Regions from separate parts of the Pseudomonas sp. LS1212 genome, predicted to be linked through region 2. Evidence: predicted binding sites of a transcription regulator. Region 2 holds the regulator's gene; each other region holds the start of a gene.

Region 1 (10,301 bases), 2.6 Mb from region 2:
TATGCCGTACGGCGGTGATGCCATCCATCATGGGCATTTCATAGTCCATGGTGATGACATCGGGCTTGAGCGATTGCGCCTGTTCGATTGCTTCCTTGCCGTTGGTCGCGGTACCGACGACCTGGATACTCGGATCGGACGAAAGGATCTCCGAAACGCGGCGGCGGAAAAAACCGGAATCATCCACCACCAGGACCTTGACTGCCATAAACACTCCATTAGGCGACGCGAGCCTTGCGGCCCGCGCCACCGGGGTCAAATACGTCGCGCGGCGTAGCGCTTGAGCATGCTCGGGACGTCGAGAATCAGCGCAATGCGGCCATCACCGGTGATGGTGGCGCCGGACATGCCCGCCGTCCCCTGCAACATCTTGCCCAATGGCTTGATGACCACCTCTTCCTGGCCCACCAGTTGGTCGACGACGAATCCGATCCGCTGCGTGCCCACCGAAAGGATCACCACATGGCCCTCACGTTGCTCTTCATGGGCGGCGGAACTGACCAGCCAGCGCTTGAGGTAGAACAACGGCAGTGCCTTGTCGCGCACGATCACCACTTCCTGGCCGTCGACGACGTTGGTGCGCGACAGGTCCAGATGGAAGATCTCGTTGACGTTGACCAGCGGGAACGCAAACGCCTGATTGCCGAGCATGACCATCAGCGTCGGCATGATCGCCAGCGTCAACGGCACCTTGATGACGATCTTGGACCCCTGCCCCTTGGTCGAGTAGATGTTGATCGAGCCATTGAGCTGGGCGATCTTGGTCTTGACCACATCCATGCCCACGCCACGGCCGGACACGTCGGAGATCTCGGTCTTGGTCGAGAAGCCCGGGGCGAAGATCAGGTTGTAGCAGTCCGATTCGCTTAAGCGATCGGCCGCATCCTTGTCCATCAGGCCTTTTTCCACGGCCTTGGCGCGCAGCACGCTCGGGTCCATGCCCTTGCCGTCGTCGGAGATCGACAAGAGGATATGGTCGCCTTCCTGCTCGGCCGACAACACCACGCGCCCGCCACGGGATTTGCCCGATGCTTCGCGTTCCTCCGGCGTCTCGACACCGTGGTCGACCGCGTTGCGCACCAAGTGCACCAACGGGTCGGCCAGGGCCTCGACCAGGTTCTTGTCCAGGTCGGTTTCTTCGCCGACCAGTTCCAGGTTGATCTCTTTCTTCAACTGCCGGGCAAGGTCGCGTACCAGTCGCGGGAAGCGACCGAAGACTTTCTTGATCGGCTGCATGCGGGTCTTCATCACCGCCGTCTGCAAGTCGGCAGTGACCACATCCAGGTGCGATACCGCCTTGGACATCGCCTCGTCGCCGGTGTTGAGGCCCAACCGCACCAGGCGGTTACGCACCAGCACCAGCTCGCCCACCATGTTCATGATTTCGTCCAGTCGCGCGGTATCGACCCGCACGGTGGTCTCGGCTTCGCTGGCAGCGGGCTTGTCCGGTGCCGGCGAGGCCTGACGGGCCGGCGCCGGAGCCGGGGCCAAGGCCGGTGCAGCAGGCTCGGGCTTCTTCGTAACCGGCCGCTGGGCTATTGCGGTGTCTGCTGCCGGTACCGAGGCAGTCGGTGCGCCGGCAAACTTGCCCTTGCCATGAAGCTCGTCGAGCAGGGCATCGAATTCCTGCTCGCTGATGTGATCGCCGCGAGCCGGGCCTGCGGACGACTCACCGACCGCCACTGCTGGCGTCGCGACAGCCTCGACACTGAAGGCACCCTTGCCATGCAGCTGATCGAGCAGTGCTTCGAATTCATCGTCGGTGATTTCATTGCTGGCTTCGCTGCCGGCAGCCGCAACAGGCGCCTGGCTGGCCACAGGGCTGATCGCATCGGGCGCAAACTGCCCCTTGCCGTGTAACTGATCGAGCAGTGATTCGAATTCGGCGTCGGTAATTTCATCGCTGGCAGGCGCAGCGCAAACCTGAGCCTCGGCCTCGGCCTTGACGGCATTGAGCGAGTCGAGCAGCTGCTCGAATTCATTGTCGGTGATGTCCTCCGCAGCCGGCTCGGCTACGACCTCCGGTGCTGCGGCAACGGCCATCGACGCCGCTGCCTGCTCCTCACCTGCAGGTTCTGCCAGGCGCGCCAGGGCTTCGAGCAACTGCGGCGTGGCCGCGGTGATCCGAGTGCCCTCGCGCACTTCGCCGAACATGCCGTTCACCGCATCCAGCGCCTCGAGCACCACGTCCATCAACTCGGAGTCGACCCGGCGCTCACCTTTGCGCAGGATGTCGAAGACGTTCTCGGCGATGTGGCAGCACTCCACCAGCTCATTGAGCTGGAGGAAGCCGGCGCCCCCTTTTACAGTGTGAAAACCGCGAAAAATTGCATTGAGCAAATCGGCGTCATCCGGGCGGCTTTCAAGCTCGACCAGCTGTTCGGACAATTGCTCAAGAATTTCGCCGGCCTCTACCAGAAAATCCTGAAGGATCTCTTCATCGGCGCCGAAGCTCATTTGGTGCTCCCTAGAACCCTAGACTGGATAGCAGATCGTCGACATCGTCCTGACCGCTTACGACGTCTTCACGCTTATCGGCATGAATCTGCGGACCTTCACCCCGAGTCGGATGTTTTTCTTGATCTTTTTCCGCACGCAGCTGTTCGCGGTCGTGTTCGATACCGGCGAAGCGGTCGACTTGACTGGCCATCAGCACGAGCTTGAGCAGGTTGCTCTCGACTTCGGTCACCAGCTGGGTCACGCGCTTGATAACCTGGCCGGTCAGGTCCTGATAGTCCTGGGCCAGCAAGATGTCCTGCAGGTTCTCGGCAACCGCGCGCGTACCTTGCTCGCTGCGTGTCAGAAAAGCGTCGACACGCTGGGCCAGTTCACGAAACTCCGCCACCGCCACTTCTTTGCGCATGAAGCGCTGCCAATCGGCACCGAGGCCCTTGGCCTCTTCGCTGAGCTCGTTGAGCACCGGGGTACTCTTCTCGACCAGGTCCATGGTGCGGTTGGCCGCACCCTCGGTCAGCCTGACCACGTAGGAAAGACGCTCGGTGGCATCGGTGATCTGTGAAACTTCCTCGGCCTGCGGCATGTGCGGGTCAATCTGGAAACTGACGATCGCGCTATGCAACTCGCGGGTGAGCTTGCCCACTTCCTGGTACAGGCCGCGATCACGGGTCTGGTTCAGCTCATGGATCAGTTGCACCGCGTCGCCGAACTTGCCCTTTTCCAGGCTGCTCACCAACTCGTTGGCATGTTTCTTCAGGGTCGACTCAAAGTCCCCCAAAGACGAAATGTTGTGCTCCATAGCGCCCCCGTGACAGATATCAGCTATTGACGCGCTCGAAGATCTTTTCGATCTTTTCTTTCAGCACTTGTGCGGTGAAGGGCTTGACCACATAGCCGTTCACACCGGCCTGGGCCGCTTCGATGATCTGCTCGCGCTTGGCTTCGGCAGTCACCATCAGCACCGGCAGGTGCTTGAGGCGGTCATCGGCGCGCACCTGGCGCAACAGGTCGATGCCGGACATGCCGGGCATGTTCCAATCGGTGACCAGGAAATCGAAGTTGCCGCTGTGCAGCATCGGCAACGCAGTCACGCCGTCATCGGCCTCGGCCGTGTTGGTAAAACCCAGATCGCGCAACAGGTTCTTGATGATCCGCCGCATCGTCGAGAAATCGTCAACGATGAGGATTTTCATGTTCTTGTCCAATTCGACCTCCAAGCAGTCTTAAACGCGCCCAGCACCTGGGCACGCATTCAATCAAAAGCGGTTATTTACTTCGTGACTGCAGCGCAGTGTGCGCATGCGGTTTGCGCTCGGCCCTGAGCATTTCACACAGCCTTCAACGCGCTCGCCATTCCCCCAAGCGCCCGCGCAGACGCGCGGCACACTGGCTATGCAACTGGCTGACCCGGGACTCGCTGACGCCCAGAACCTCGCCGATTTCCTTGAGGTTCAGTTCCTCGTCGTAATACAGGGCCAGCACCAGGCGTTCGCGTTCCGGCAGGTTGGCAATCGCATCGGCCAGTGCCGCCTGAAAGCGTTCATCCTCAAGATCACGCGAAGGCTCGAGCGACGTATTGGCGCCATCCTCATGCAGCCCTTCATGCTCGCCGTCCTGCAACAGGTCGTCGAAACTGAACAGTCGGCTGCCCAATGTATCGTTCAAGATTGCGTAATAATCATCGAGACTCAATTGGAGTTCGGCCGCAACCTCGTGATCTTTAGCGTCACGTCCGGTTTTAGCTTCGATTGAACGAATTGCGTCACTCACCATGCGGGTGTTGCGATGCACCGAACGTGGTGCCCAGTCGCCCTTGCGGACCTCGTCGAGCATCGCCCCGCGAATGCGGATCCCGGCGTAGGTCTCGAAACTGGCCCCCTTGCTGGAGTCATACTTGGTCGACACCTCGAGCAAACCGATCATCCCGGCCTGGATCAGGTCTTCGACCTGAACGCTGGCCGGCAAACGTGCCAGCAAGTGATAGGCAATGCGTTTGACCAACGGCGCATAGCGTTCGATCAATTCATACTGCGAGTCACGCGAGGCCCTGCTGTACATCCGATAGCCGCTCGCACTCATGATACCGGTCCTGCATGGGTCCGCTGCACGAGGCGCTCGACGAAGAACTCCAGATGCCCGCGCGGGTTGGCCGGCAATGGCCAGGTATCGACCTTCTGCGCAATGGCCTTGAATGCCAGCGCGCACTTGGAACGAGGGAAGGCTTCGTAGACAGCTCGCTGCTTCTGCACGGCCTTGCGTACGCATTCGTCGTAGGGCACCGCGCCCACATACTGCAAGGCGACGTCCAGGAAGCGATCGGTGACCTTGGTCAGCTTGGCGAACAGGTTGCGCCCTTCCTGCGGGCTTTGCGCCATGTTGGCCAGCACCCGGAAACGGTTCATCCCGTAGTCGCGGTTAAGCAGCTTGATCAGTGCATAGGCATCGGTGATCGACGTCGGCTCGTCACAGACCACCAGCAAGACTTCCTGGGCCGCACGGACGAAACTGACCACCGAATCGCCGATGCCGGCAGCCGTGTCGATCACCAGCACATCGAGATTGTCGCCGATGTCGCTGAAAGCCTGGATCAGGCCTGCGTGCTGGGCCTGCGACAAATGCACCATGCTCTGGGTCCCGGACGCCGCCGGCACGATACGAACGCCGCCAGGGCCCTGCAACAGGACATCGCGCAGCTCACAGCGCCCCTCTATGACATCGGCCAGGGTTCGCTTGGGGGTCAACCCCAGCAGGACGTCGACGTTCGCCAGCCCCAGATCGGCGTCCAGCAGCATGACTCGCCGGCCAAGCTCTGCCAGGGCCAGGGACAAGTTCACTGACACGTTAGTCTTGCCGACGCCACCTTTGCCGCCGGTCACCGCGATCACCTGTACGGGATGCATGCTGCCCATGTTCGTTTTTACCTTGTCTTACTTAGACCGAGGCCACATGACTGGCTGCGCTTTCAACACCTTGAAAAATGCACGGCAGACCATCGATGTAGGTAGATTGCAACGTCTTCATATTCACCTCAGCCAACACGCTTGTTCGGGCTGTGGTAGAGATCAGCGAACATATCGGCCATGGCCTCTTCGCTGGGCTCCTCCTGCATTTGCACGCTCACTGCGCGACTGACCAGCTGATGCCTGCGCGGCAGATGCAAATCGTCCGGAATGCGCGGGCCATCGGTTAGATAGGCGACCGGCAATTGGTGACTGATAGCCAGGCTCAGCACTTCGCCGAGGCTGGCGGTTTCGTCCAGTTTAGTCAGGATGCAGCCGGCCAGCCCGCAACGCTTGTAACTGTGATAAGCGGCACTGAGCACCTGCTTCTGACTGGTCGTGGCCAGCACCAGATAGTTCCTGGCCTTGATCCCACGCCCGGCCAGGCTCTCGAGCTGCATGCGCAAGGCCGGATCGCTGGCCTGCAGGCCGGCGGTATCGATCAGTACCACGCGCTTGCGCAGCAGCGGCTCCAGCGCCTGGGCCAGGGACTGGCCGGGGTCGACATGGGTGACCGACACATTGAGGATTCGCCCCAGGGTCTTGAGTTGCTCCTGGGCGCCGATACGAAAACTGTCCATGCTCACCAGCGCCAGGTTCTGCGCGCCGTACTTGAGCACATAGCGGGCGGCCAGCTTGGCCAGGGTGGTGGTCTTGCCCATGCCGGCCGGGCCGACCATCGCGATGATCCCGCCCTCTTCGAGCGGCTCGACCTCGGGCGTGGCGATCTTGCGCGCCAGGTGTGCCAGCAGCATGCGCCAGGCGTGCCGCGGCTCTTCGATCTCGCAGGTCAGTTCCAGCAGCTCGCGCGACAAGGGGCCTGCCAGGCCGATGCGTTGCAGGCGACGCCAGAGGTTGGCCTGCTGCGGCTTGCAGCCTTGCAGCTGGGTCCATGCCAACGAGCCGAGTTGTACTTCGAGCAGTTCGCGCAGGCCGTTGAGTTCCGAACGCATCGATTCGAACACACGTTGATCGACGGCGGCCGAAGCCGGCGCAGCAGCGGCCGGACGGGGCGGCGGCTCATCGAAGTGCGGCTCGACCAAAGGTTCGGAAGCGGTCAGCGGCAAGCCGGCAAACAATTGGCGGTTGGTGGTCGCATCGCTGTCACCCCGGGTGCTCAATTCGGCCTGGGCCGAGACGATGCGCGACTGGGTCTTGCGCAGCTCGTCTTCGAGTTCGACATTTGGCACCCGCGGCGCCAGCGCAGACAGTTTGTAGTCCAGCGCTGCCGTCAGCTCGACACCGCCAGCAATCCGCCGGTTGCCGATGATGGCGGCATCAGCCCCCAGCTCATCACGAACCAGCTTCATGGCCTGACGCATATCGGCGGCGAAAAAACGCTTAACTTGCATAACCCCCTACCTCAGCCGTTGGGCCCTACTGTCGCAACGATGGTGACTTGCTTGTTATCGGGTATTTCCTGGTAGGCCAGTACATGCAGATTCGGTACGGCCAGGCGGCCGAATCGCGACAGCATCGCACGTATCGGCCCTGCCACCAGCAGGATCGCCGGCTGGCCTTGCATCTCTTGACGCTGGGCCGCTTCGATCAACGAACGCTGAAGCTTCTCGGCCATGCTTGGCTCCAGCAGAACGCCTTCTTCCTGACCCTGGCCGGCCCTCTGCAAACTATTGAGCAATATTTGTTCCAACCTTGGCTCAAGGGTGATCACAGGTAGCTCGGACTCAAGCCCGACAATGCTTTGCACGATAGCGCGACACAATCCGACGCGCACCGCAGCGACCAGCGCGGCAGTATCTTGACTCTTGGCGGCATTGTTGGCGATGGCCTCGGCAATGCTGCGAATATCGCGCACCGGCACCTGCTCGGCCAGCAGCGCCTGCAGCACCTTGAGCAAGCCGGACAGCGAGAGAATGCCAGGCACGACTTCTTCGGCCAGTTTCGGCGAGCTTTTGGCCAACACCTGCAGCAGTTGCTGAACCTCTTCGTGACCGATCAGCTCATGGCAATGCTTGTGCAGGATCTGGTTCAAGTGCGTGGCGACCACGGTGCTGGCATCGACCACCGTGTAACCCAGCGACTGCGCCTGGCTGCGCAGGCTGACTTCGATCCACACCGCATCCAGACCGAAGGCTGGATCCTTGGCGGTGATGCCATTGAGGGCGCCGAATACCTGACCAGGGTTGATCGCCAGCTCGCGCTCCGGATAGATCTCGGCTTCAGCGAGAATCACCCCCATCAGTGTCAAGCGATACGCGCTGGGCGCAAGGTCCAGGTTGTCGCGAATATGCACCGTGGGCATCAGGAACCCCAGGTCCTGGGAGAGCTTCTTGCGCACCCCCTTGATCCGCGCCAGGAGTTGACCACCCTGATTGCGATCGACCAGCGGAATGAGTCGGTAACCGACCTCCAGGCCTATCATGTCGATCGGGGTGACATCATCCCAGCCCAGCTCCTTGGTTTCCATGGCGCGCTGGGGCGAAGGCAGCAGGTCCTGCTGACGCTGGACTTCGGCAAGCGCCTGGACCTTGACCATGTTCTGCTTGCGCCAGACCAGATACGCAGCGCCGCCGGCCACCAGCGCCAGGCTGATAAAGGACACATGCGGCATGCCCGGCACCAGCCCCATGACCAGCATCAGGCCGGCGGAAACGGCCAGGGCCTTGGGCGAGTCGAACATCTGCCGATTGATCTGCTTGCCCATGTCTTCGGAGCCCGAAGCCCGGGTTACCATGATGGCGGCAGCAGTCGACAACAGCAGTGATGGCAATTGCGCCACCAAACCGTCACCGATGGTCAACAACGCGTACACCTTGCCGGCATCGGCAAAGGTCATGTCGTGCTGGAAGATACCGACGGCCATACCGCCGATCAGGTTGATGAACAGAATCAACAGGCCGGCAATAGCGTCGCCGCGCACGAACTTGCTGGCACCGTCCATCGACCCATAGAACTCGGCTTCCTGGGCCACTTCCGTACGCCGACTCTTGGCCTGGGCCTGGTCGATCAGGCCGGCATTGAGGTCGGCATCGATCGCCATCTGCTTGCCGGGCATGGCATCGAGGGTGAAGCGCGCGCTGACCTCGGAAATCCGCCCGGCGCCCTTGGTGACCACCACGAAGTTGATGATCATCAGGATCGCGAACACCACGATACCGACCACGTAGTTACCGCCGATCACGACCTCGCCGAAGGCCTGGATCACCTTGCCGGCAGCGGCGTGGCCATCATGCCCATGGAGCATCACCACTCGCGTGGACGCTACGTTCAGGGCCAGGCGCAGCAGGGTCGCCACCAGCAGAATGGTGGGAAATACGGCAAAATCCAGCGGGCGCAAGGCGTACACGCAGACCAGCAACACGACGATGGACAGTGCGATGTTGAACGTGAAGAACACGTCCAGCAGAAACGGCGGCACCGGCAACATCATCATCGCCAGCATGACCAACAGCAACAGCGGCACACCCAGGTTGCCTCGACCGAGGCCGACCAGGTTGCTGCGGGCAGTGTTGATTAATTGAGAGCGATCCACCGGTCTTCCTCGTGAACTCAAGCAAACTTTTGACGCCAGAGGCGTTGCAGCAGCTGCCATTGCAAGAAGCTTTCCAACTCTTGCGGGATGTTCGGAGGAATCATGGATTGCCTGTCAGGGCCTCATCGCTGGCAAGCCAGCTCCCACAGTAGCCGGATCTCTGTGGGAGCTGGCTTGCCAGCGATGAGGCCCTATCGGCCGCTAGAGAATCAGGAATCGCGACGCAGATCCGGCGGAATCGGCAAGTCCTTCAACGGCTCCGGCGGCTTGCCCTTGCCGGCGCGGTATTGGCGAATCTGATAGACATACGCCAGCACCTGCGCCACCGCCAGATAAAGCCCCGCCGGAATCTCCTGCTCAAGCTCGGTGGAGTAGTAGATCGAACGCGCCAGCGCCGGCGATTCAAGCAACTGGATATTGTGCTCGCTGGCGATCTCGCGAATCTTCAAGGCGATGAAGTCGCTGCCCTTGGCCAGCAACACCGGCGCACTCCCCTTCTCCGGGTCGTACTTGAGCGCGACCGCATAGTGAGTCGGGTTGGTGATGACCACGTCGGCTTCAGGGATCGCCGCCATCATTCGTCGCTGCGACATTTCACGCTGCAATTGACGGATGCGCTGCTTCACCTCCGGACGGCCTTCAGTGTTCTTGTGTTCGTCGCGCACTTCCTGCTTGGTCATCAACAGCTTCTGACGGCTTTGATAGAGCTGCAACGGCACATCCACCGCCGCGATCAACAACAAGCCACAAGCCATCCACAAGGCGCTCCAGCCAACCACCTGAACACTGTGAATAATCGCCAGGTCCAGGGGCTCGTGGGCAATGGCCAGCAAGTCATCGCGATCCGAAGAGAGCACCAGCAACGCCACCAGCAATATGACAAAGAATTTCGCCAGCGCCTTGAGCAACTCTGTCAGTGCATGCGTGGAAAACATCCGCTTGAGCCCGGAAAGGGGGTTCATCCGACTGAACTTGGGTGCCAGCGAGCCTGTTGCGAATAACCAGCCACCCAATGAAATGGGCCCGACCACCGCAGCGATCAACATCACCAGCAGCAGCGGCTGCGCCGCCACCAGGGCCATTTTCCCGGAGGCCAGCAGGAACAGGGCCATCGAGCGCTCATCGACGATAACTTCACGCGACAGGGTGAAATTGATCCGCATCAGATCCATCATCATCTGCGCCAGGCCACCGCCGAATACCAACAGGCCGCCTGCGCCAGCCAGCATCACGGCCAGGGTGTTGAGCTCCTTGGAGCGCGCAATCTCGCCCTTTTCGCGCGAGTCCTGCTTGCGCTTCTCCGTGGGGTCTTCTGTTTTATCCTGACCGCTTTCGCTCTCTGCCATTTGTCA
Region 2 (10,301 bases):
AAATTCGTGTTCTCCACCAGCGAGGCCTACCTGATCGAAGACGGCAAGATCACCGCGCCAGTCAAGGGGGCAACCCTGATCGGCAATGGCCCTGAAGCCATGAGCCGGGTGTCGATGGTCGGTAACGATCTGTCGCTCGACAGTGGTGTGGGCACCTGCGGCAAGGACGGCCAGTCGGTCCCGGTAGGGGTTGGCCAGCCGACCTTGAGGATCGATGCGATGACCGTCGGTGGCACGGGCGCCTGATAAGCTGCAGCCTCGGGTTGGGCTGTACGGCCCAACCCGAGGCGTGCGACTAACGCAGACCGCGTTGGGTCTCGTCCAGCTCGCGGATGTACTTGAAGATTTTGCGGCTCGAGGCAGGTGGCTTGTTATGCGCAAGCTCGTGCTGGGCCTGACGGATCAAGGAGCGCAGTTGCTGACGGTCCGCTTGCGGGTATTCGCCGACAAATTTTTCCAGAACGTCGTCGGCGCCGTTGATCAAACGATCACGCCAGCGTTCCAGGCCATGGAAGCGTTCGTTGTACTGCCTTGTGGAGGCATCGAGTTGATCAAGCAACACCAGAATGGCGTCGGTGTCCTGATCGCGCATCAATTTGCCGATGAACTGGATGTGCCGTTTACGCGCGATATTCGCGGTGTGCTTGGGCGCATCGGCCAGCGCCCGGCGCAAGGCGTCGGTCAACGGCAGTTTTGCCACCAAGTCAGGCTTGAGTGTCGTAAGGCGCTCGCCAAGGTCAACCAGAGCATGCAGCTCGCGTTTGACCTGGGATTTGCTTTTTTCGCCCTCGTCGAGGGAGTCGTCGTAAGAATCAACCATGGGGGCAGTCCGCTAATAAACGCCGCCATGATAACCAGTCAGGGGCTGCTTGTCCGGCCCTGTCGCAGGTTGTTCCTGCACAAAGCAGATTTTCAGTGGAGAAAACTATGAGCGCAGTCCAAAGCGTCGGTCCGCAGGCCTTGCCTGCACTGCAGGAGCAGGTCGAGCAGATTATCGCCGAGGCCAAGCGTCAGGGCGCCAGCGCCTGTGAAGTGGCGGTGTCGCTGGAGCAAGGCCTGTCGACCACGGTTCGCCAGCGTGAGGTGGAGACCGTCGAGTTCAATCGTGACCAGGGTTTCGGTATCACCTTGTATGTGGGGCAGCGCAAAGGTTCGGCCAGCACGTCAGCCAGTGGTAGCGATGCCATTCGCGAGACGGTCGCAGCCGCCCTGGCGATCGCCAAACATACCTCCGAAGACGAGTGTTCGGGCCTGGCCGACCCCGCCCTGATGGCGCGAGACCTGCCGGATTTCGACCTGTACCACGCCTGGGATATCACCCCCGAGCAGGCTATCGAGAAAGCCCTGGCGTGCGAAGCCGCGGCGTTTGCGGCCGATTCGCGGATCAAGAATGCCGATGGCACGACCCTCAATACCCACCAGGGTTGCCGCGTCTATGGCAACAGCCACGGCTTTGTCGGTGGCTACGCCTCGACCCGCCACAGCCTCAGCTGCGTGATGATCGCCGAAGGCGATGGGCAGATGCAGCGCGATTACTGGTATGACGTCAATCGCCAGGGCGAGTTGCTGGCCGACCCCGTCAGCATCGGTGTGCGAGCTGCGCAACGTGCCGCCAGCAGGCTTGGCGCACGACCGGTGCCAACCTGCGAGGTGCCCGTGCTGTTCTCGGCGGAGTTGGCCGGAGGCTTGTTCGGCAGTTTCCTTTCGGCGATCTCGGGGGGCAACCTGTACCGCAAGTCGTCCTTCCTTGAGGGGACGATGGGGCAACGCTTGTTTCCCGAGTGGCTGACCCTCGATGAGCGCCCGCATTTGCAGCGCGCATTGGGCAGCTCGGCGTTCGATGGCGATGGTTTGGCGACCTATGCCAAACCTTTCATCGAGAATGGCCAGCTGGTGTCGTATGTGTTGGGCACCTATTCGGGTCGCAAGCTTGGGTTGCCAAGCACCGCCAACGCCGGTGGCGTGCACAATGTGTTCGTCACCCACGGCATCGAGGACCAGGCGGCACTACTTCGCAGGATGGGCCGAGGCTTGCTGGTAACCGAGTTGATGGGGCAAGGCCTGAACATGGTCACGGGCGATTATTCACGCGGTGCGGCGGGCTTCTGGGTCGAAAATGGCGAAATCCAGTTCGCGGTTCAGGAGGTGACGATCGCCGGCAATATGAAAGACATGTTCCAACAAATTGTCGCAATCGGTAATGATCTTGAAACCCGTAGCAATATTCATACAGGTTCGGTGTTGATCGAACGGATGACGATAGCCGGCAGCTAGAAAACGTATATCAAAAAAGGCGTGTCGCTCGGGCGGCACGCCTTTTTTGTTTGCGTCTATTTCAATTCAAATATCACTTTCTCGCTGGATGCAGGTTGCGTGATCTATTTCCTGCGGCCTATTCGCCTTCGTCAAAGTAGTTGTTGATCAGCGCTACAAGGGCGTCCAGCGCCTCTTGCTCCTGGTCCCCTTCGGCATGCAGATGAACTCGGGTGCCTTTGCCGGCGGCCAGCATCATCACGGCCATTATGCTTTTGCCGTCGACCATGGATTCGCGAGTGCGCCCGGCTCTTATCTGGCAGGGATACCTGCCAGCAACGCCGACGAACTTTGCAGCCGCTCGTGCATGCAAGCCAAGCTTGTTGATGATTTCGATTTCAAGAGCGGGCATCGCGGGAAGGAATCCTTTGGGCTAAAGGTCGCGGTGGCGAACCTGAACATTCTTGAGCGATTGCTGCAGCGCCTGACCCAGACGTTCGGTCAGGTAGACGGAACGGTGGTGCCCACCGGTGCAGCCAATGGCAATGGTGACATACGCACGGTTGCTTGCAGCAAAGCGGGGTAGCCATTTGAGCAGGTAACTGGAGATATCTTGATACATCTCTTCGACATCCGGCTGGGCCGCCAGGTAATCGGCAACCGGCTGGTCGAGGCCGGACTGATCACGCAACTCCGGCTTCCAATAGGGGTTGGGCAGGCAACGCACATCGAAGACCAGGTCGGCATCGACCGGCATCCCGCGCTTGAACCCGAATGACTCGACCAGGAACGCCGTGCCTGGCTCGGGGGTATTGAGCAGGCGTAGCTTGATGGTGTCGCGCAGTTGATACAGGTTCAGGTTGGTCGTGTTGATCTTGAGGTCGGCCAGATCCGCGATTGGCCCAAGCAGGTCGCTTTCAACGCGAATGGCTTCGGCGAGGGAGCGATTGGGGTTGCTCAGCGGATGACGTCGACGGGTCTCGGAGAAGCGCTTGAGCAGGGTTTCTTCATCGGCATCCAGGTACAGGACGTCGCACTGGATATGCCGGCTGCGCGCTTCTTCGAGCAACTGCGGGAAGCGCGACAGATGGCTGGGCAGGTTACGTGCGTCGATCGACACGGCCACCAGCGGTTGCAACAGCTCGGTATTGATCAGGGCGCTTTCTGCAAGCTCGGGTAGCAGTCCGGCAGGCAGGTTGTCAATGCAATAGAAGCCGCTGTCCTCCAGTACCGCGAGGGCAGTGCTTTTACCTGAGCCGGAACGACCGCTGACGATGATCAAACGCATGGTTATTGACCGCTCTGTACTTCCGTTACGACTTTATACAGCTCTTCGTTGCTCGCTGCCGAGCGCAGTCTGTCGCGTACTTCCTTTCGGTCGAGCATGCTGGCGATCTGGCGTAGCAGCTCCAGGTGCGCATCGGTGGCAGCTTCCGGGACCAGCAGGACGAACAGCAGGTCGACTGGTGCACCATCGATGGCGTCGAAATCTACCGGGGCGTCCAGGTGTAGCAGGGCGCTGATCGGTGAGGTACAGCCATGGAGTCGGCAGTGGGGAATGGCGATGCCATTGCCAAAGCCGGTAGAGCCCAGTTTTTCACGGGCGATCAGGCTCTCGTAGACATCTTGCATCTCCAGATCCGGGACTTCCCGGTGGATCAAGTTGGCAATTTGTTCGAGTACGCGTTTTTTACTGCCGCCCGGCACGTTCACGAGTGAACGGCCGGGGGTCAGGATGTTTTCAAGTCGAATCATGGGTGGGGGGTATCAGCGAGCAGTCGCACCTTGCAAAAGGCTCTGCTGTTTTTCCTTGTGTTTTTTTAGTTGGCGGTCGAGCTTGTCGGTGAGCAGGTCGATTGCTGCATACATGTCGTCATGTTCCGCATTGGCGACGACTTCACCGCCGGGAATGCGCAGGGTGGCCTCGATTTTCTGTTTCAGCTTCTCGACCTCCATGATGACCTGCACATTGGTGATCTTGTCGAAATGGCGCTCCAATCGGTCGAGTTTTTCGCCGATGTAATCGCGCAAGGGATCGGTCACAACCAGTTGATGTCCACTGATGTTGACTTGCATACCGCTTCTCCTTATTGCCATTGCATAAAGAGGCAGGCCTGTTGCCTGCCACTGGAACGCTGTGGCGCATCTCAGGGACCTGCCAGTCGACTACATCAATCGCTTGCGTTCGCTCGACGGTGCGATGCCGAGTGACTCGCGGTATTTGGCGACGGTTCGACGGGCTACCTGGATGCCTTGTGCCTCCAGTAAACCAGCGATCTTGCTGTCACTCAATGGCTTTTTCTGATTTTCCGCAGCAACCAGTTTTTTGATGATCGCCCGGATGGCCGTGGACGAGCATTCGCCGCCTTCGGAGGTGCTGACGTGGCTTGAGAAAAAGTATTTCAGCTCGTAGATGCCACGCGGGGTATGCATGTATTTCTGCGTGGTAACACGGGAAATGGTCGACTCGTGCATGCCCACGGCCTCCGCGATGTCATGCAGCACCAGCGGCTTCATGGCCTCGTCGCCATAGTCGAGGAAGCCCCGCTGATGCTCGACGATTTGCGTGGCCACTTTCATCAGGGTCTCATTGCGGCTCTGCAGGCTCTTGATAAACCAGCGGGCTTCCTGCAGCTGGTTGCGCATGAAGGTGTTGTCGGCACTGGTGTCGGCGCGGCGCACGAAACCTGCGTATTGCGGATTGACCCGCAGGCGCGGTACCGATTCTTGATTGAGCTCGACCAGCCAGCGCTCGTTGTCCTTGCGCACGATCACGTCCGGTACGACGTATTCGGGTTCGGTGGACTCGATTTGCGAGCCTGGGCGCGGGTTCAGGCTCTGGACCAGTTCGATGACCTGGCGCAGCTCGTCTTCCTTGAGCTTCATGCGGCGCATCAGCTGGCTGTAGTCGCGGCTACCGAGCAAATCGATGTAGTCGGTGACCAGGCGCTGGGCTTCGGCCAGCCAAGGCGTCTTGGGATGCATCTGGCGCAGTTGCAGCAGCAGGCATTCACCCAGGTTGCGGGCGCCGATTCCGGCCGGCTCGAATTGCTGGATGCGGTGAAGGACGGCTTCGATCTCGTCGAGCTCGACGTCCAGTTCCGGGTCGAAGGCCTCGCAGATCTCTTCGAGAGTCTCGTCCAGGTAGCCCTGATTGTTGATGCAGTCGATCAGGGTCACGGCGATGAGCCGATCGGTGTCGGACATCGGTGCCAGGTTCAATTGCCAGAGCAGGTGGCTTTGCAGGCTCTCGCCAGCGGAGGTGCGGGTGGTGAAGTCCCACTCGTCGTCATCGTTGCTGGGCAGGCTGCTGGCGCTGGTCTGGTAAATGTCTTCCCAGGCGGTGTCGACCGGCAGTTCGTTGGGAATGCGTTCGTTCCATTCGCCCTCCTCAAGGTTGTCTACCGTTGGGGTGGACTCCTGGTAGCTGGGCTCCTGGATTTCGGGGGTAGTCTTCTGCTCGACGTTGTCGGCCAGCGGATCGCTGTTGTCGAAGTCGTCGCCTTCTTCCTGGCGCTCGAGCATGGGATTGGACTCCAGGGCTTCCTGGATTTCCTGTTGGAGGTCCAGGGTCGACAACTGAAGCAGACGGATGGCCTGTTGCAACTGCGGTGTCATCGTCAGTTGCTGGCCCATTCTTAAGACGAGCGATGGTTTCATGGCAGGGGCTTAACACCTTATTCGCCGGCGCACATGCGCCATCCACTACAGGGCACCGAAGCGCCAAACATAAGCAAATTATATGCCTGAAACTGAAGTGTTTGCCTAGAGCGCTGTAACAATTAAGGCAGTAAATATGCCAATTGCCAGCGCTCGGGCGATTCGCCTAACACCTCGGTGCTTACAGGCGGAACTCGTGGCCGAGGTAAACCTCTTTCACCAGCTCATTGGCCAGGATGGTCTCTGCGTCGCCTTCGGCAATCAGTTGGCCATCGTTGACGATGTAAGCGGTTTCGCAGATATCCAGCGTCTCGCGGACGTTGTGGTCGGTGATCAGGACACCGATACCCTTGGCCTTGAGGTGATGGATGATCTGCTTGATATCGCCAACCGAAATCGGGTCGACACCGGCGAACGGTTCATCGAGAAGAATGAATTTCGGCGCGGTGGCCAGGGCGCGGGCGATCTCGACGCGGCGACGCTCACCGCCGGACAGGCTCATGCCGAGGTTGTCGCGGATGTGGCTGATGTGGAACTCCTGCAGCAGGCTTTCCAGCTCCTTGCGACGACCGGCGCCGTCGAGCTCCTTGCGGGTCTCGAGGATGGCCATGATGTTGTCGGCCACCGACAGCTTGCGGAAGATCGAGGCTTCCTGGGGCAGATAGCCTATGCCGGCGCGGGCGCGGCCGTGCATCGGTTGATGGCTGACATCCAGGTCGTCGATCAGGACGCGGCCCTGATCGGCCAGGACCAGGCCTACGATCATGTAGAAGCAGGTGGTCTTGCCGGCACCGTTGGGGCCGAGCAGGCCGACGATCTGCCCGCTGTCGATGGACAGGCTGACGTCGCGCACGACTTGTCGGCTTTTGTAGCTTTTGGCCAAATGCTGAGCTTTCAGAGTCGCCATTACTGGGCCTTCTGCTCGTCGGTTTTCTTTTTCGGCTGGATCACCATGTCGATCCGCGGGCGCGGAGTGGTGACATTGGCGCCAGTGGCGCGACCGGCATTGGCAACCTGCTTGACGGTGTCGTAGACGATTTTTTCGCCTTCGGTGGTGTTGCCTTCGTTAATGACCTTGGCCTTGTCGATCAGCACGATGCGATCCAGCGCGGCGTGATATTGAATCGTCACGGCGTAGGCCTGGACGATCTGCTTGTCGACGGCAGGCTTTTGCTCGTAGTAGGCAAGGTTGCCGACAGCGGTGAAGACGTCGACGTCGCCGGCTGCCGAGCGGGTGATGGTCACCTTGTTGCCAGTGATCTTCATCGAGCCCTGGGTGATGATGACGTTGCCTGTGTAGGTGGCGATACCTTGCTTGTCATCGAGCTGAGCGTCGTCAGACTGGATGTGAATGGGCTGATCGCGGTCAGTCGGCAGGGCCCAGGCGCTCACGCTTCCCAGTGCTGCGCTCAAGCCGAGCAAAAAAGGGAGGGTTTTAACGAGCCTCATACTGTCCTCTTACGTTGGACAACAGGTTGATCCTGCTATCTTTCAAATACGCTTTCATGCCTACGCCCGTGGACACCCCGCCACCGCCCTCGATTCTAACGGCTTGCTGGGTCTGAGCAAATTGCTTCTGCGGGAATACGGTCATGCGTGAACTGGTGACAATGGTCGCGCGGTTCTTCTGATCGGTACGCGCAACACGCACCGAATCGATCAATTCGACTTCGGAGCCGTCCGGGTTGACTTCGCCGCGCTCGCTCTGCACGTGCCAGGGGAACTCCGTGCCGCGATACATCTGCAGGTCTGGCTTGGTCAGCAGGGTGATCTCGCTGGCCTTCATGTGTTCGACCTTGTCGGCAGTCATTTCGTACTGCAGCTTGCCATCGGGCAGGAACTGAACGCTGTGGGCGTTGATGGCGTAGTAGTCGATGGCGCTTTCGTCGACGCTGGCCGTTGGCCGGTCGAGAAAGCTCTCCGGGCTGATGTTCCAGTAGCCGACGGCCGCCAGCAGCGCGGCGATCACGCTGAACAGGGCAATGTTACGGATCTTTTTACTGAACATGTATCGCTCTACAAATAATTGGCGTTGGCCGCGGCGAGGTTGCCCTGGGCTTGCAGGATGAGCTCGCAGAACTCTCTGGCAGCGCCTTCACCGCCGCGTGCCAGGGTGACGCCATGGGCGTGCTCGCGCACGAATCCGGCAGCATTGGCTACCGCCATGCCCAGGCCTACACGGCGGATTACCGGCAGATCGGGCAGGTCGTCGCCCAGATAGGCGACTTGCTCATAGCTTAGGTTGAGTTGGCCGAGAAGTTCGTCCAATACCACCAATTTATCTTCGCGGCCCTGGTAGAGGTGCGGGATGCCCAGGTTTTTTGCGCGCCGTTCGACCACCGGGGTCTTGCGGCCGCTGATGATCGCAGTGGTCACGCCACTGGCCATCAACATCTTGATCCCTTGACCGTCAAGGGTATTGAAGGTCTTGAATTCGCTGCCATCTTCAAGGAAATACAGGCGGCCGTCGGTGAGGACACCGTCGACGTCGAAGACGGCCAGCTTGATGTTTTTGCCACGCTGCAACAGTTCGTTACTCATTACATGACTCCCGCGCGCAACAGATCGTGCATGTTCAGGGCGCCCACCGGGCGGTCTTGCTTGTCGACCACCACCAGTGCGCTGATCTTGTGGTCTTCCATGATTTTCAGGGCTTCGGCGGCCAGCATGTCGGCGCGGGCGGTCTTGCCGTGGGGGGTCATGACATCTTCGATCAGTGCAGTGCGTACATCGATGCTGCGATCCAGGGTGCGACGCAGGTCGCCGTCGGTGAAGATCCCGGCCAGGCGGCCATCGGCTTCGACGATCACCGTCATGCCCAGCCCTTTGCGGGTCATTTCCATCAGCGCTTCCTTGAGCAGGGTACCGCGGTGTACCTGGGGCAGTTCGTCACCGGCGTGCATGACGTTTTCCACTTTCAGCAGCAGGCGACGGCCAAGTGCGCCGCCGGGGTGGGAAAAGGCAAAGTCTTCGGCAGTGAAACCGCGCGCTTCGAGCAGGGCAATGGCCAGGGCGTCGCCGAGCACCAGGGCTGCCGTGGTCGAAGAAGTGGGCGCCAGATTCAGTGGGCAGGCTTCCTGGGCGACGCGCGCGTCAAGGTTGACTTCGGCGGCCTTGGCCAGTGCCGAATCAGGGTTGCCGGTCATGCTGATGAGCTTGATGCCAAGGCGCTTGATCAGCGGCAGCAGAGTAACGATTTCCGAGGTCGAACCGGAGTTGGACAGGGCCAGGATGACGTCATCGCGGGTGATCATGCCCATGTCGCCATGGCTGGCTTCAGCTGGATGCACGAAGAAAGCGGTGGTGCCGGTGCTGGCCAGGGTTGCGGCAATCTTGTTGCCGATATGCCCGGACTTGCCCATGCCGACCACTACGACGCGGCCCTTGCTGGCTAGAATCATCTCGCAGGCGCGTACGAAATCGGCGTCGACGTGGGCCAGCAAACCTTCTACCGCCTCGAGTTCGAGGCGGATGGTGCGCTGTGCGGATTGGATCAGGTCGCTGGATTGGCTCATGTCGGAAATCGGATTGCCTGATGAAAAGGCGGGGATTATAGCCGTATTGAAGAAAAGCCTCACGCGCGATCGTCGCGCAGGTGCAACCCGAAGGGTCGGGCGCACCACAGGAACTCATCTATGACACGCCCTGAACCTGTCCGGGCCCTGAACAAACATGGCTTTGGCCTTGGGGCGCCAGTATTTGCGGTGGTATAGTTCGCCGCCAGTTCGGCCCATCCAGAACGCGTGTCTCCACGAAGGAGGCGGGCGTCAGAGTGAAAGGCTGCATCGCAAGGAGTTTAGATGAGCGCCGATAACGCCTACGCGGTCGAGTTGAAGGGTGTGACCTTCAAGCGCGGTACGCGCAGCATCTTCAATAATGTCGATATACAGATTCCACGCGGCAAGGTTACCGGCATCATGGGGCCTTCCGGGTGCGGCAAGACCACATTGCTGCGCCTGATGGGCGCACAATTGCGGCCCAGCAGCGGCGAAGTCTGGGTGGCCGGGCAAAACCTGCCGAAACTGTCACGCAGCGACCTGTTCGACGCGCGCAAGCAGATGGGCGTGCTTTTCCAGAGCGGCGCGCTGTTCACCGACCTGGACGTCTTCGAGAACGTCGCATTCCCGCTACGGGTGCATACCCAGTTGCCAGAGGAAATTATCCGCGACATCGTCCTCATGAAGCTGCAGGCCGTGGGGCTGCGCGGTGCCATCGAGCTGATGCCCGACGAGTTGTCCGGCGGCATGAAACGGCGGGTAGCCCTGGCACGCGCCATTGCGCTGGATCCGCAGATCCTGATGTATGACGAACCCTTTGTCGGCCAGGACCCCATCGCCATGGGCGTGCTGGTGCGCCTGATCCGGCTGCTCAACGATGCGTTGGGTATT
Region 3 (10,301 bases), 2.5 Mb from region 2:
GTCCCGATGTACCCCACGCCGATATTGTGAAGAGGGCTGGCCGTGGTAACGGTTTGCTGGCGCGAATAACCAGAGGTCGAAACGTTGGTAATGTTGTTACTGGTGACAGACAGAGCCGTCTGACTGGCATTCAGCCCACTCAGCCCGATCGAGATCAGATTCGACATGGTTCAACCCTTATAGATTCGTGGAACTGCCTGCCATGGCGTAGTTCTGATAAGACTTCATCTGCTTGGCGATTTGCGTGATCTTGCTGGCGTAGTCCGGGTCGGTGGCATAGCCGGCCTTTTGCAGCTCGCGCACAAACTGTTCCGGGTTATCGGCCGACTTCAGCACACCTTGATAGCGATCGTTGTTCTGCAGCAGGCTGACCAGGTCGTGGAAACTGTCCTGGTAGGAGTCGTAGGAACGGAACTCGGCCGTCTCGCGAACCATCTGCCCATTGCGGAATTCGCTGGTGATTGCCCGCGCCTGGTCGCCCTGCCAGTTACCGGTGGCCTTGATGCCGAACAGGTTGTGGCTACTGCTGCCATCGCCCTGGCGCATGACCGATTTGCCCCAGCCGGTTTCCAGCGCGGCCTGGGCCACCAGCACGGTGGGGTCGACGCCGATGCGCGCGGCGGCCTCCTTGGCCATTGGCAGCATAGTGGCGACAAACTCGTCAGCCGAACTGAAGGCTTTTTTGCCCGGCGCCAACGGTGGCTGGACAATGCTGCGCCCCAGGATCCGCATCTCCGTGTTCGGCGCGGCATAGGCCCGGGCCGGTTCCCAACTGCCCCTGACCACTTCGCTTTTGCTGATGCCGGAGGTGTCGATGCTCTTGTTCGCGCCTGCCGTGGCATCGGCCGACGCCGACGGCACGATACCGGCCAGGAGTCGGTCGGTGAGCTTGCCCGGCAGCGCCAGGCGCCGCTGATTGAGCAGCGCCGTGTCGTTGCGCACAGTGCTCGGCGCGCCGTCGCCGGCCTTGCTGTCGACCGCCGCGCTGCGGGTCGCCCAGAGCGGCCGCTGGACCGGCTCGGCATGGGCGAAGGGGCTGCTGGTGGGCGCCGGCGTGCGCGCCTTGCTCTTGGACAGTTGACGCATGAGCACGTCCTGCAGCCCGATACCGCCCCCCTCCTTGGACAGGCTGACCGACAGCTGCTGGTCGTACATTTGCTGATACTGCTTGGTGGTTTCGGTGTTGAGCGGGTTGTCCTTGGCCAGCACGTCGCTGGCCGAGCGCATCGACTTGAGCATCTCATTCAGGAACAGCGATTCAAATTCCTGGGCGACCTTGCGCAGGTTGCCCTCGCTGTCGCGGTCCCCGACCTTCAAGGCACTCAGGCGGTTGAGGTCGGTATAGGCGCCGCTGTCGGCGACGCTGGTAATTCCCCGCTTGGGCATGTCCATGGCGCTACCTCAAATCACGATCAGGTCGGCCTGCAAGGCGCCGGCCTGTTTCAGGGCTTCGAGAATCGCCATCAGGTCGCTCGGTGCCGCACCGACCTGGTTGACCGCCCGCACGATCTCGTCGAGGGTGGTGCCAGGGCCGAACTTGAACATTGGCTTGGCTTCCTGCTCGGCATTGACCTTCGAACGCGGCACCACAGCAGTCTCGCCGTTGGAAAACGGCCCGGGCTGACTGACGATCGGATCCTCGGTAATGGTCACGGTCAGGCTGCCATGAGTCACCGCCGCAGGCGAAACCTTCACGTTCTGACCAATGACGATGGTGCCCGTGCGCGAGTTGATGATGACCTTGGCCACGGCCTGGCCCGGATCGATTTCCAGGTTCTCCAGCACCGACAGATAATCGACCCGCTGGCTTGGGTCCAATGGCGCTGTAACCCGGACCGAACCACCGTCGATGGCCTGCGCCACGCCCGGTCCGAGCAATTCGTTGACCTTGTCGACGATACGCTTGGCGGTGGTGAAATCGGAACGGTTGAGGTTAAGGGTCAGGCTGTTGCCCTGGTTGAAACCACTGGGCACGGTACGCTCGACCGACGCACCGCCGGGAATCCGTCCTGCCGACGGAACGTTAACGGTGATCTTCGAGCCGTCGCGGCCTTCGGCATCGAAGCCACCGACCACCAGGTTGCCCTGGGCGATCGCATAGACGTTGCCGTCGATCCCCTTGAGCTGGGTCATCAGCAGGCTGCCGCCGCGCAGGCTCTTGGAGTTGCCAATGGACGAGACGGTGACGTCGACCACCTGCCCCGGCTTGGCGAACGCCGGCAGATCCGCGTGGATCGACACGGCCGCGACGTTCTTCAATTGCACGTTGCCCGAACCCGGCGGCACCTTGATGCCGAACTGCGAGAGCATGTTGTTGAAAGTCTGCAGGGTGAAAGGCGTCTGGGTAGTCTGGTCACCCGTGCCGTTGAGCCCCACGACCAGGCCGTAACCGATCAACTGGTTGCTGCGCACGCCGGAAATACTGGCGATATCCTTGAGCCGCTCGGCCTGGACCGGGAAGGCTGCGCACAGCAGCAATGCCGTGGCCAGCAGATGCTTGAAATTGAGCATGGTCATCGGAACCTAGAAAGGCCAAAGCGGGCTGAGGAAGAAGCGGTCGAACCACCCCGGTTGGCTGGCATCGGCGAAGGCACCGGTTCCGGAATAGGTGATGCGCGCATCGGCGACCCGGGTCGACGACACGGTATTGTCGGTGGTGATGTCATCGGCGCGGACCAGGCCGGCGATGCGAACCAGCTCATCACCGGTGTTGAGCGTCATCCATTTCTCGCCGCGCACGGCGAGGATGCCGTTGGGCAGCACATCGGCCACCGTCACGGTGACCGAGCCGGTCAGGGTATTGCCCTGGGCGGCCTTGCTGTCGCCCTTGGTCGCGCGGGACCCGCTGTAGCCGGCACTGAGGCTCAGGTCGCCATCACTGAATGGATTGTTGGTGGTCAGGCTCGACCCGAACAGCGAGGACAAACCAATGTCGGCCTTGCTGTCCTTGGCGACCTGGGAGCCGGCGTTCTTGCTGGCCTGGGTGCGCTCATCGAGGGTGATAGTGATGATGTCGCCGACCCGGAATGCCTTGCGGTCGCCGTACAGATTCTGTTCGAACCCGGCCTGGTAGATCGAGCCGTTGTTGGCCGCCGCCGGCAGTGGCGTGCGTGGCAACACCGGCGCGTAGTAAGGGTCGTTGGGCTTGGGCGGCGGGCTGACGCAGCCGGCCAGCAGAACACAGCCACCCAGGGCAAGAACAGAAAACAACCGACTCATGACACTGACCTCACGGTGTTGCAGGCGCCTTGCGGCTTGCTGATGAATGCGCTTACAGGTTTTGCGTAACGAACGAGAGCATCTGGTCGGCGGTGGAAATCACCTTGGAGTTCATCTCGTAGGCGCGCTGGGTCGTGATCATGTTGACCAGCTCTTCAACGGTACTGACGTTGGAGTTTTCCAGGGTGTTCTGCTGCGTGGTGCCAAAACCGTTCAGGCCCGGGGTACCGACTTGCGGCGCGCCACTGGCGGCGGTTTCCAGGAACAGGTTGCTGCCTGCCGCTTGCAGACCGGCCGGGTTGATGAAGTCGGCGGTTTGCAGGTTACCGATCACCTGGGCGGCGGGGTTGCCGGCCGTGGTCACCGAGACGGTGCCGTCCTGGCCGACGGTGAAGGTCTGCGCATCGGCAGGCACGACGATTGCGGGCTCCAGGGCCATGCCGCTGGCGGTGACGATCTGGCCGTCGGAGTTCAGGTGGAAGGTACCGTCACGGGTATAGGAAACGGTGCCATCGGGTTGCAGGATCTGAAAGAACCCACGGCCGTTGATCGCCATATCCAGGGGCTGGTCGGTGGTTTGCAGGCTACCGGCGCTGAAGTTCTTCTGAGTGCCGACAATCCGCACACCGGTACCCAGTTGCAGGCCCGAAGGCAGCTCGCTGTCCTGGGTCGATTGCGCGCCCGGCTGGCGACGCACCTGATACAACAAGTCCTGGAACTCGGCGCGGTCACGCTTGAAGCCGGTGGTGGACACGTTGGCCAGGTTGTTGGAAATGGTGGTCAGGTTCATGTCCTGAGCGGACAGGCCTGTCTTGCTGACCCAAAGAGCCGGAAGCATTCTGTTCTCCTCGCACGCCTGTTTTACGGCGCCACGTCATGTTTGGTTAGCTGATTTGCAAAACCCGAGCCATGGCTTCATCGCCTTCTTTGGCCGTGGTCATCATCTTGATATGCAGTTCGAACTGACGCGACAGCGCCAACACCGAGGTCATTTCCTCGACGGCGTTGACGTTGCTCGCCTCGAGAAAGCCGGAGACGACCTGGACGTTGGCATCGACCTCGGCGGGCTTGCCGTCCTTGGTGTGGATCATGCCGTCGGTGCCCTTGGTCATGTTCTTGAGGTCGGGGTTGACCAGCTTGATGCGGTCGACCTCGGCCATCACCCGCGGCCCCTCGCCCATGGCGCGGATGCTGATGGTGCCGTCCTGACCGACTTCGATCTTCTGCTCCGGCGGCACCGCGATCGGCCCGCCGTTGCCCATCACCGGCATGCCGTTGCCGGCGCGCAACACGCCCAGCGCATCGACATTCAGGCTGGCGGTACGCATATAGGCTTCGCCGCCATCAGGGGTCTGCACGGCAATCCAGCCATCACCGCCGACAGCCACATCCAGATCGCGCCCGGTTTCCTGTAGCGCGCCCGGGGTGAAATCGGTCGCCGGCCGCTCAGCCATGGCATAGGCACGCGCCGGAAAGCTGTCACCAAACACCGGCATCGATCGCGCCTGCTCCAGGTCACGTTGAAAACCACTGGTGGAAATGTTCGCCAGATTGTTGGCGTGCGCCTTCTGTGCCAGCGCATTCTGGCTGGCACCGGTCATTGCCACGTAAAGCATCTTGTCCACAACGCACTCCTCTCACGAACCCGCGATCGCTTCGACGTATGCAAAAGCAATTTTTGAACCAACTTCGCGGAACGACTCGAAAGCCCAATAAAACAAGGCCTTACAGCCAATTACGGATACGGCAGGCGGAATGTATCGAGTCGGAAATACGGCGGTGAATTGCCGCTACCGGCAAGGCCTGCCGTCAGCGCCGACACCCGGCGTTGTTATAAGGCCCGGAAAACCTCACCCAGCCCTCCCCGAGGTTTGTCTGCGTGCAGAAATAGCGCCCTGTCGCCAGACTCTGCCATTGAAACCAGGGCGCTGGCGCAGCCTGAAACTGCGCGGGGAAAAGTAGCAGGACGATGAGCACTGCCTTGCCCAGGGAGCCGTGAGAACGCTTCAACGAGTCACGCATTTCAGTTCCTGAATCCATAACCTGTCACTTATAAAAAAGCCCCTGCTGGCAGGGGCTTCATGGCTATATGGCTACCCGTCAGGTCATCTGAATGATGGTCTGCATAATGGTGCTTTCGGTGGAGATGGTCTTGGCGTTTGCCTGGTAGTTGCTCTGCGCCTTGATCAGGTTGACCAGTTCACTGGTCAGATCGACGTTCGAATCTTCCAGCGCACCGGAGGCGATCGCCCCCAGGGTGCCGGTATCCGGCTCGCCGATGATCGGCACGCCCGACGCATAGGACTCCGTCCAGCCGGTACCCCCCACCGGAGTCAGGCCCTGGGGGTTGGCGAAATTCGCCATGGCGACCTGGCCAATGACCTTGTCCTGGCCATTGGTGAACCTGGCGAACAGGTTGCCGCTGGTGTCGACGACCAGACCGGCCAACTCACCTGTCGCATAACCATCCTGGCTCTTGGCAGTGGTGGCTGAAGCTGCGTTGTTCTGAGTAGTCGAGAGCATATCCAGGCCAATGCCACCCGCCTTGGCGGCGGCACCGTTGGCGGCCCAGGTACCATTGGGCTGTTTCGCCGCGGGTAGCCAGCCGGCAAGGCTGAAGGTCTTGTCGGCGTTGATGGTCAGGCCACCGGCCACTGCGCCGGCCGTCATGCTGGCAGTGTCCAGCGTGCCGTCGGACTTGAACGGCAGCTTGTTGCTGAGGGGGGTGGTCAACGTCGGATCGGCCGGGTTGCGACCGTCGATGGTGGTGTACATGGTCCAGGAGTTGGCGACTGCATCCTTGACGAAATACTGGTTCATCTGGTGGGCATTGCCCTGGCTGTCGTAGACGTCGGTATTGAAGGTGTAATTGTAACTCGCGACGTTGGTGGCATCGAAGGGCGTGATGGTAGGCGTGGTCGCCGTGGAGTTGAGGTTCACCGTCTCTTTGATCTGCCCGGTAGGGCTTGGCGACAGGTTCGTGGTGTCGATCTGTAGATTGGTCAACACGCCATTCATCAATTTGCCGTTGGCATCGACGGCATAACCCTGCAGGTTGCTGCCGCTGGAATTGACTACATAACCTTGCTTGTCGCTATAGAAGGCACCGGAACGGGTATAGATCTTCGAGCCATTGTCGCTGAGCACGAAGAAGCCATTGCCGTTGATTGCCAGGTCCAGGCTCTGGCCGGTGGAGCTGATGTTGCCCTGGGTGAACAATTGGGACACCGCCGCGGTAGTTACGCCGCTTCCGACAACCGTCTTGCCGGAGGTACCACGGATCGACGCCGCATACTGGTCGGCGAACTCGGCACGCGAGGACTTGAAGCCGGAGGTGGCCACGTTGGCGATGTTGTTGCCGGTAACGTTCAGCGCTTTGTTGGCCGCATAGAGCCCGCTGAGGCCGATATTGAAAGACATGTTCTCACTCCCGCCGCGTTAGCCGGCTCTAGATTCCAATCGACTGAATTTTCGACAGGGCGACGCTGCCCAGCCCTGCCAGGTTCAAGCTCATCTCACCGCCGTTTGTGCCCATGGTCACGCTGTTGACAGTAGCCGGCAGGTTGGTGGTCATGGCCGTGGCGACGCCATTGATGGTGGCGGTGGCCTTGAAGGTGTACTTGCCCGCCGCTGCCAATTCGCCGTCGCCATTCTTGCCGTCCCAGGTAAAGCTCGCGGCGCCTGCGGCCTGGGTACCCAGATCGAGGGTACGCACCAGCGCGCCCTTGCTGTCATACACACCGACCGAGGTCGCTGTGCTCGACGAGCTCAGGTTGACCGAGCCGGTCATGCCCTTGCTGGTGTCGACCTCCGTTGTGTCGGATTGCACGATGACGCTGCGCCCTACCAGCGACGAAGCCTGCAGCGCCTGGGAAGACTGGAAGGAGCTGACAATGGTGTTCACCGAGCTGTTAAGCGACTGCATGCTCTCCAGGCTGCTGAACTGCGCCAGTTGCGCCACGAACTCGCCGTTGTCCTGCGGGTCGAGTGGGTTCTGGTTCTGCATCTGGGTGACCAGCAATTGCAGGAAAGCATCCTTGCCCAGGGCACTGCCGGCGGTGCCGGTATTGGCGTTGGTGGTGTCGGTCTTCTTTTGCAGCGATGTCAGTACCGAATTACTGACACTGTTGCTGGTATCTGTCGTGCTCATCGCGCCTGGCCCCTTATCACTGACCCAGGGTCAGGACTTTCTGCATCATGGTTTTCGCGGTGTTCATCAATTCCGCGTTGGTCTGGAAGGAGCGGCTGGCCGAGATCATGTCGGCCATTTCCTCAACCACGTTGACGTTGGGGTAATAGACGTAGCCGTCCTTGTTGGCGGCGGGGTGATTGGGCTCGTAACGCGCTTCGAGATTGCTCTGGTCCTCGACCACACCCAAGACCTGCACACCCTGCCCTGCCGCATCCTGATCCTCGAACAGCGACGCGCTGCCGCCGGCTTGTGCCTGCTGGAAGGTGGTGGCGAACACCGGGTGACGAGCACGGTAGGTCTGATCGATGCTCGAAGAGACGGTCTCGGCGTTGGCGATGTTACTGGCGACGGTGTTCAGGCGAGTGGTCTGGGCACTCATGCCGCTACCGGCAATATTGAAAACACTGGCTAGAGACATGAACTACTCTCCGCGCAGGGCCGATACCAGCCCTTTGAATTTACTGTTGAGCAGCGTGAAGCTGGCCTGGAAGCCGACTGCGTTTTCGGCGTAGCTGGACTGTTCCAACTGAGCATCGACGGTGTTCTGGTCGATCGATGGCTGCATCGGCGTGCGGTATTGCAGTGACGCATCCGCCATGTTCAAGCCCCGAGCATCGATATGTCGCGAGTTGGTCCGCTCCAGCGAGAAGGTGCCGTTCTTGACCTTGTCGTTCTGCGATGCCAGCACCGTGGCGAAATCGAGATCGCGCGCCTTGTAGTTCGGGGTGTCGGCGTTGGCGATGTTATTGGCCAGCACTTCGGCGCGTTGGGCGCGAAAGCCCAGTGCCTGTTCGTGGATGCCGAGCGCTTTGTCGAAGCTGATGCTCATGTCGGGAAACCTTAAAGGGCTGACCTGATGGTTCGTTGACGAAGATTTAGCAAGCCTCGTGCCAAGCGAGCAAAGTCCTTTAATTCAAGGGTTTCCAGACAGGCAGGCAAGCGGCAATGCCAGAAAAGCGGCAAGGCATTTCCGCTGCGTGCCAGTAAAGCGGCAAGTGCACTGCCGTTTTTTTGCCAGTTTCTGCAGCGCGAAAAAAAAGGAGGCCGCTGGCCTCCTCAGTTCTTCACAGGTTTTACTTTGCCTGATAAATGATCCCCGGACTGCACTGAACCATCTGGTAATGATCCGGCAAACCGTTGAGCGCCTCTGACGCCCCCAGGAACAGATAGCCGCCCGGCTTGAGCGTGCCATGGATACGCATCAGGATGTCCTTCTTCACTTGCGCCGAAAAGTAGATCAGCACGTTGCGACAGAACACGATGTCGAACTTGCCCAACACCGCGTAGCTGTCGAGCAGGTTGAACGAACGGAACTCGACCCGGCTTCGGATCGGCGACTTCACTGCCCAGCGCCCCGGCCCCTTGGGATCGAAGTAACGCTGCAAGCGCTCCTGGGACAACCCGCGGGCAATCGCCAGGCTGTCGTACTCACCCGTCTTGCAGTTGGTCAGCATGCTGCCCGACAGGTCAGTGGCGACAATCTGGGCGCCCAGTTTCAACTGGCCGAGATTGCTGCGCTCGAATTCATCGATCGCCATGGAGATCGAATACGGCTCCTGCCCCGACGAACAGGCCGCCGACCAGATGCGCAGGCGCTGACCGGGGTTGGCCTTGATCTGCTCGGGCAAGACCTTGTTCTTGAGCACCTCGAAGGGATAGGTATCGCGAAACCAGAGCGTCTCGTTGGTGGTCATGGCATCGACCACCATTTCGCGCAGACCACTGCGCGGCTGCGTCTGAATCCGCTGCACCAGATCACCCAGTGACTTGATGCCCTGCTGCTCCATCAGCTTGTTGAGACGGCTGGAGACCAGGTACTGCTTATTCTCGCCCAGCAAGATGCCACAGGCTTTTTCCAGGAAGACCCGGAACTGTTCGAAATCCAAATTACCCGTAGACAAAGATGCCGCCTCTTAAATCATCAGTACCGCCAGGGGCCGCGCCCCTGGCCGTTATTGCGTTGCCTTGATCCGGTCAATCACCCGGGATGCCAGGTCGTCGGGTTTGAACTTGGCCAGAAAGTCATCGGCCCCAACCTTTTTGACCATCGCCTGGTTGAATACACCCGACAACGAAGTATGCAGGGTGATGTGCAGTTTCTGCATGCGTGGGTCGTTGCGGATTTCGGCCGTGAGGGTATAGCCGTCCATTTCCGGCATCTCGATGTCGGAAATCATCATCAGGAACTCTTCATCCGGCCGCTTGCCCTCCTCCACCAGCTTGCGCAGGTACTCCAGGGCCTGACGCCCGTCGTTCAAGGCCACGACCTCGACGCCGACCGCCTGCAGGCAACGGCTCACCTGCTTGCGCGCCACCGAGGAGTCATCCACCGTCAGCACCCGCAGGGAAGTCGCCTTGTGCTGGATCTGGGGGTCGATCACACCCACCGAAATGGCTTCGGAGGTCGGCGCCACCTCGGCGAGAATTTTCTCCACGTCGATGATTTCAACCAACTGGTTATCGATTCGCGTCACCGCCGTCAGGTAATGATCGCGCCCCGTCCCCTTGGGTGGCGGATGAATCTCTTCCCAGTTCATGTTGACGATGCGCTCGACCGAATGCACCAGGAACCCCTGAATCTTGGTGTTGTACTCCGTGATGATCACGAAGGTGTCCTTGATATCCAATCGACCGGGCAACCCGGTCGCCATCGCCAGATCGAGGATCGGGATGGTCGCCCCACGAATACTCGCGACACCGCGCACTACCGGGCTGGATCTGGGCAGCAGGGTCAGCTTGGGGCATTGCAGCACCTCGCGAACCTTGAACACATTAATCCCGTACAACTGCTGCCCATTGAGCCGAAACAGCAGAAGTTCAAGGCGATTCTGCCCTACCAGTTGAGTGCGCTGGTTCACCGAATCCATTACACCAGCCATGTCAGACTCCT

The links. The regulator sigma-54, encoded in region 2, starts transcription at its own class of promoters, with help from an activator protein. The targets are predictions, from matches to a motif close to ANTGGCATNNANNTTGCTNT.
Region 1: the regulator sigma-54 is predicted to act here: its motif matches at 9,008-9,027, upstream of flhA (flagellar biosynthesis protein FlhA).
Region 3: the regulator sigma-54 is predicted to act here: its motif matches at 4,888-4,907, upstream of NVV94_RS07575 (flagellar basal body rod protein FlgF).

What each region holds. Positions count from the first base shown of each region.
Region 1 is NZ_CP102951.1:1,665,605-1,675,905, reverse strand. Features, by position in the region: gene NVV94_RS07820 (chemotaxis response regulator protein-glutamate methylesterase) at 1-208, opposite strand, end outside; gene NVV94_RS07815 (chemotaxis protein CheA) at 256-2,457, opposite strand; gene NVV94_RS07810 (protein phosphatase CheZ) at 2,468-3,256, opposite strand; gene NVV94_RS07805 (chemotaxis response regulator CheY) at 3,276-3,650, opposite strand; gene fliA (RNA polymerase sigma factor FliA) at 3,796-4,539, opposite strand; gene fleN (flagellar synthesis regulator FleN) at 4,533-5,366, opposite strand; gene flhF (flagellar biosynthesis protein FlhF) at 5,486-6,808, opposite strand; gene flhA (flagellar biosynthesis protein FlhA) at 6,820-8,949, opposite strand; gene flhB (flagellar biosynthesis protein FlhB) at 9,159-10,295, opposite strand; gene fliR (flagellar biosynthetic protein FliR) at 10,299-10,301, opposite strand, start outside.
Region 2 is NZ_CP102951.1:4,803,258-4,813,558, reverse strand. Features, by position in the region: gene tldD (metalloprotease TldD) at 1-246, shown strand, start outside; gene yjgA (ribosome biogenesis factor YjgA) at 296-820, opposite strand; gene pmbA (metalloprotease PmbA) at 928-2,274, shown strand; gene NVV94_RS22410 (HPr family phosphocarrier protein) at 2,393-2,665, opposite strand; gene rapZ (RNase adapter RapZ) at 2,687-3,541, opposite strand; gene ptsN (PTS IIA-like nitrogen regulatory protein PtsN) at 3,544-4,008, opposite strand; gene hpf (ribosome hibernation-promoting factor, HPF/YfiA family) at 4,021-4,329, opposite strand; gene NVV94_RS22390 (RNA polymerase factor sigma-54) at 4,420-5,913, opposite strand; gene lptB (LPS export ABC transporter ATP-binding protein) at 6,095-6,820, opposite strand; gene lptA (lipopolysaccharide transport periplasmic protein LptA) at 6,820-7,362, opposite strand; gene lptC (LPS export ABC transporter periplasmic protein LptC) at 7,349-7,921, opposite strand; gene NVV94_RS22370 (HAD family hydrolase) at 7,930-8,454, opposite strand; gene NVV94_RS22365 (KpsF/GutQ family sugar-phosphate isomerase) at 8,454-9,428, opposite strand; gene NVV94_RS22360 (ATP-binding cassette domain-containing protein) at 9,714-10,301, shown strand, end outside.
Region 3 is NZ_CP102951.1:1,615,546-1,625,846, reverse strand. Features, by position in the region: gene flgK (flagellar hook-associated protein FlgK) at 1-167, opposite strand, end outside; gene flgJ (flagellar assembly peptidoglycan hydrolase FlgJ) at 178-1,392, opposite strand; gene NVV94_RS07590 (flagellar basal body P-ring protein FlgI) at 1,402-2,511, opposite strand; gene flgH (flagellar basal body L-ring protein FlgH) at 2,524-3,219, opposite strand; gene flgG (flagellar basal-body rod protein FlgG) at 3,272-4,057, opposite strand; gene NVV94_RS07575 (flagellar basal body rod protein FlgF) at 4,104-4,844, opposite strand; gene flgE (flagellar hook protein FlgE) at 5,320-6,639, opposite strand; gene flgD (flagellar hook assembly protein FlgD) at 6,668-7,369, opposite strand; gene flgC (flagellar basal body rod protein FlgC) at 7,386-7,829, opposite strand; gene flgB (flagellar basal body rod protein FlgB) at 7,833-8,240, opposite strand; gene cheR (protein-glutamate O-methyltransferase CheR) at 8,485-9,312, opposite strand; gene NVV94_RS07545 (chemotaxis protein CheV) at 9,364-10,290, opposite strand.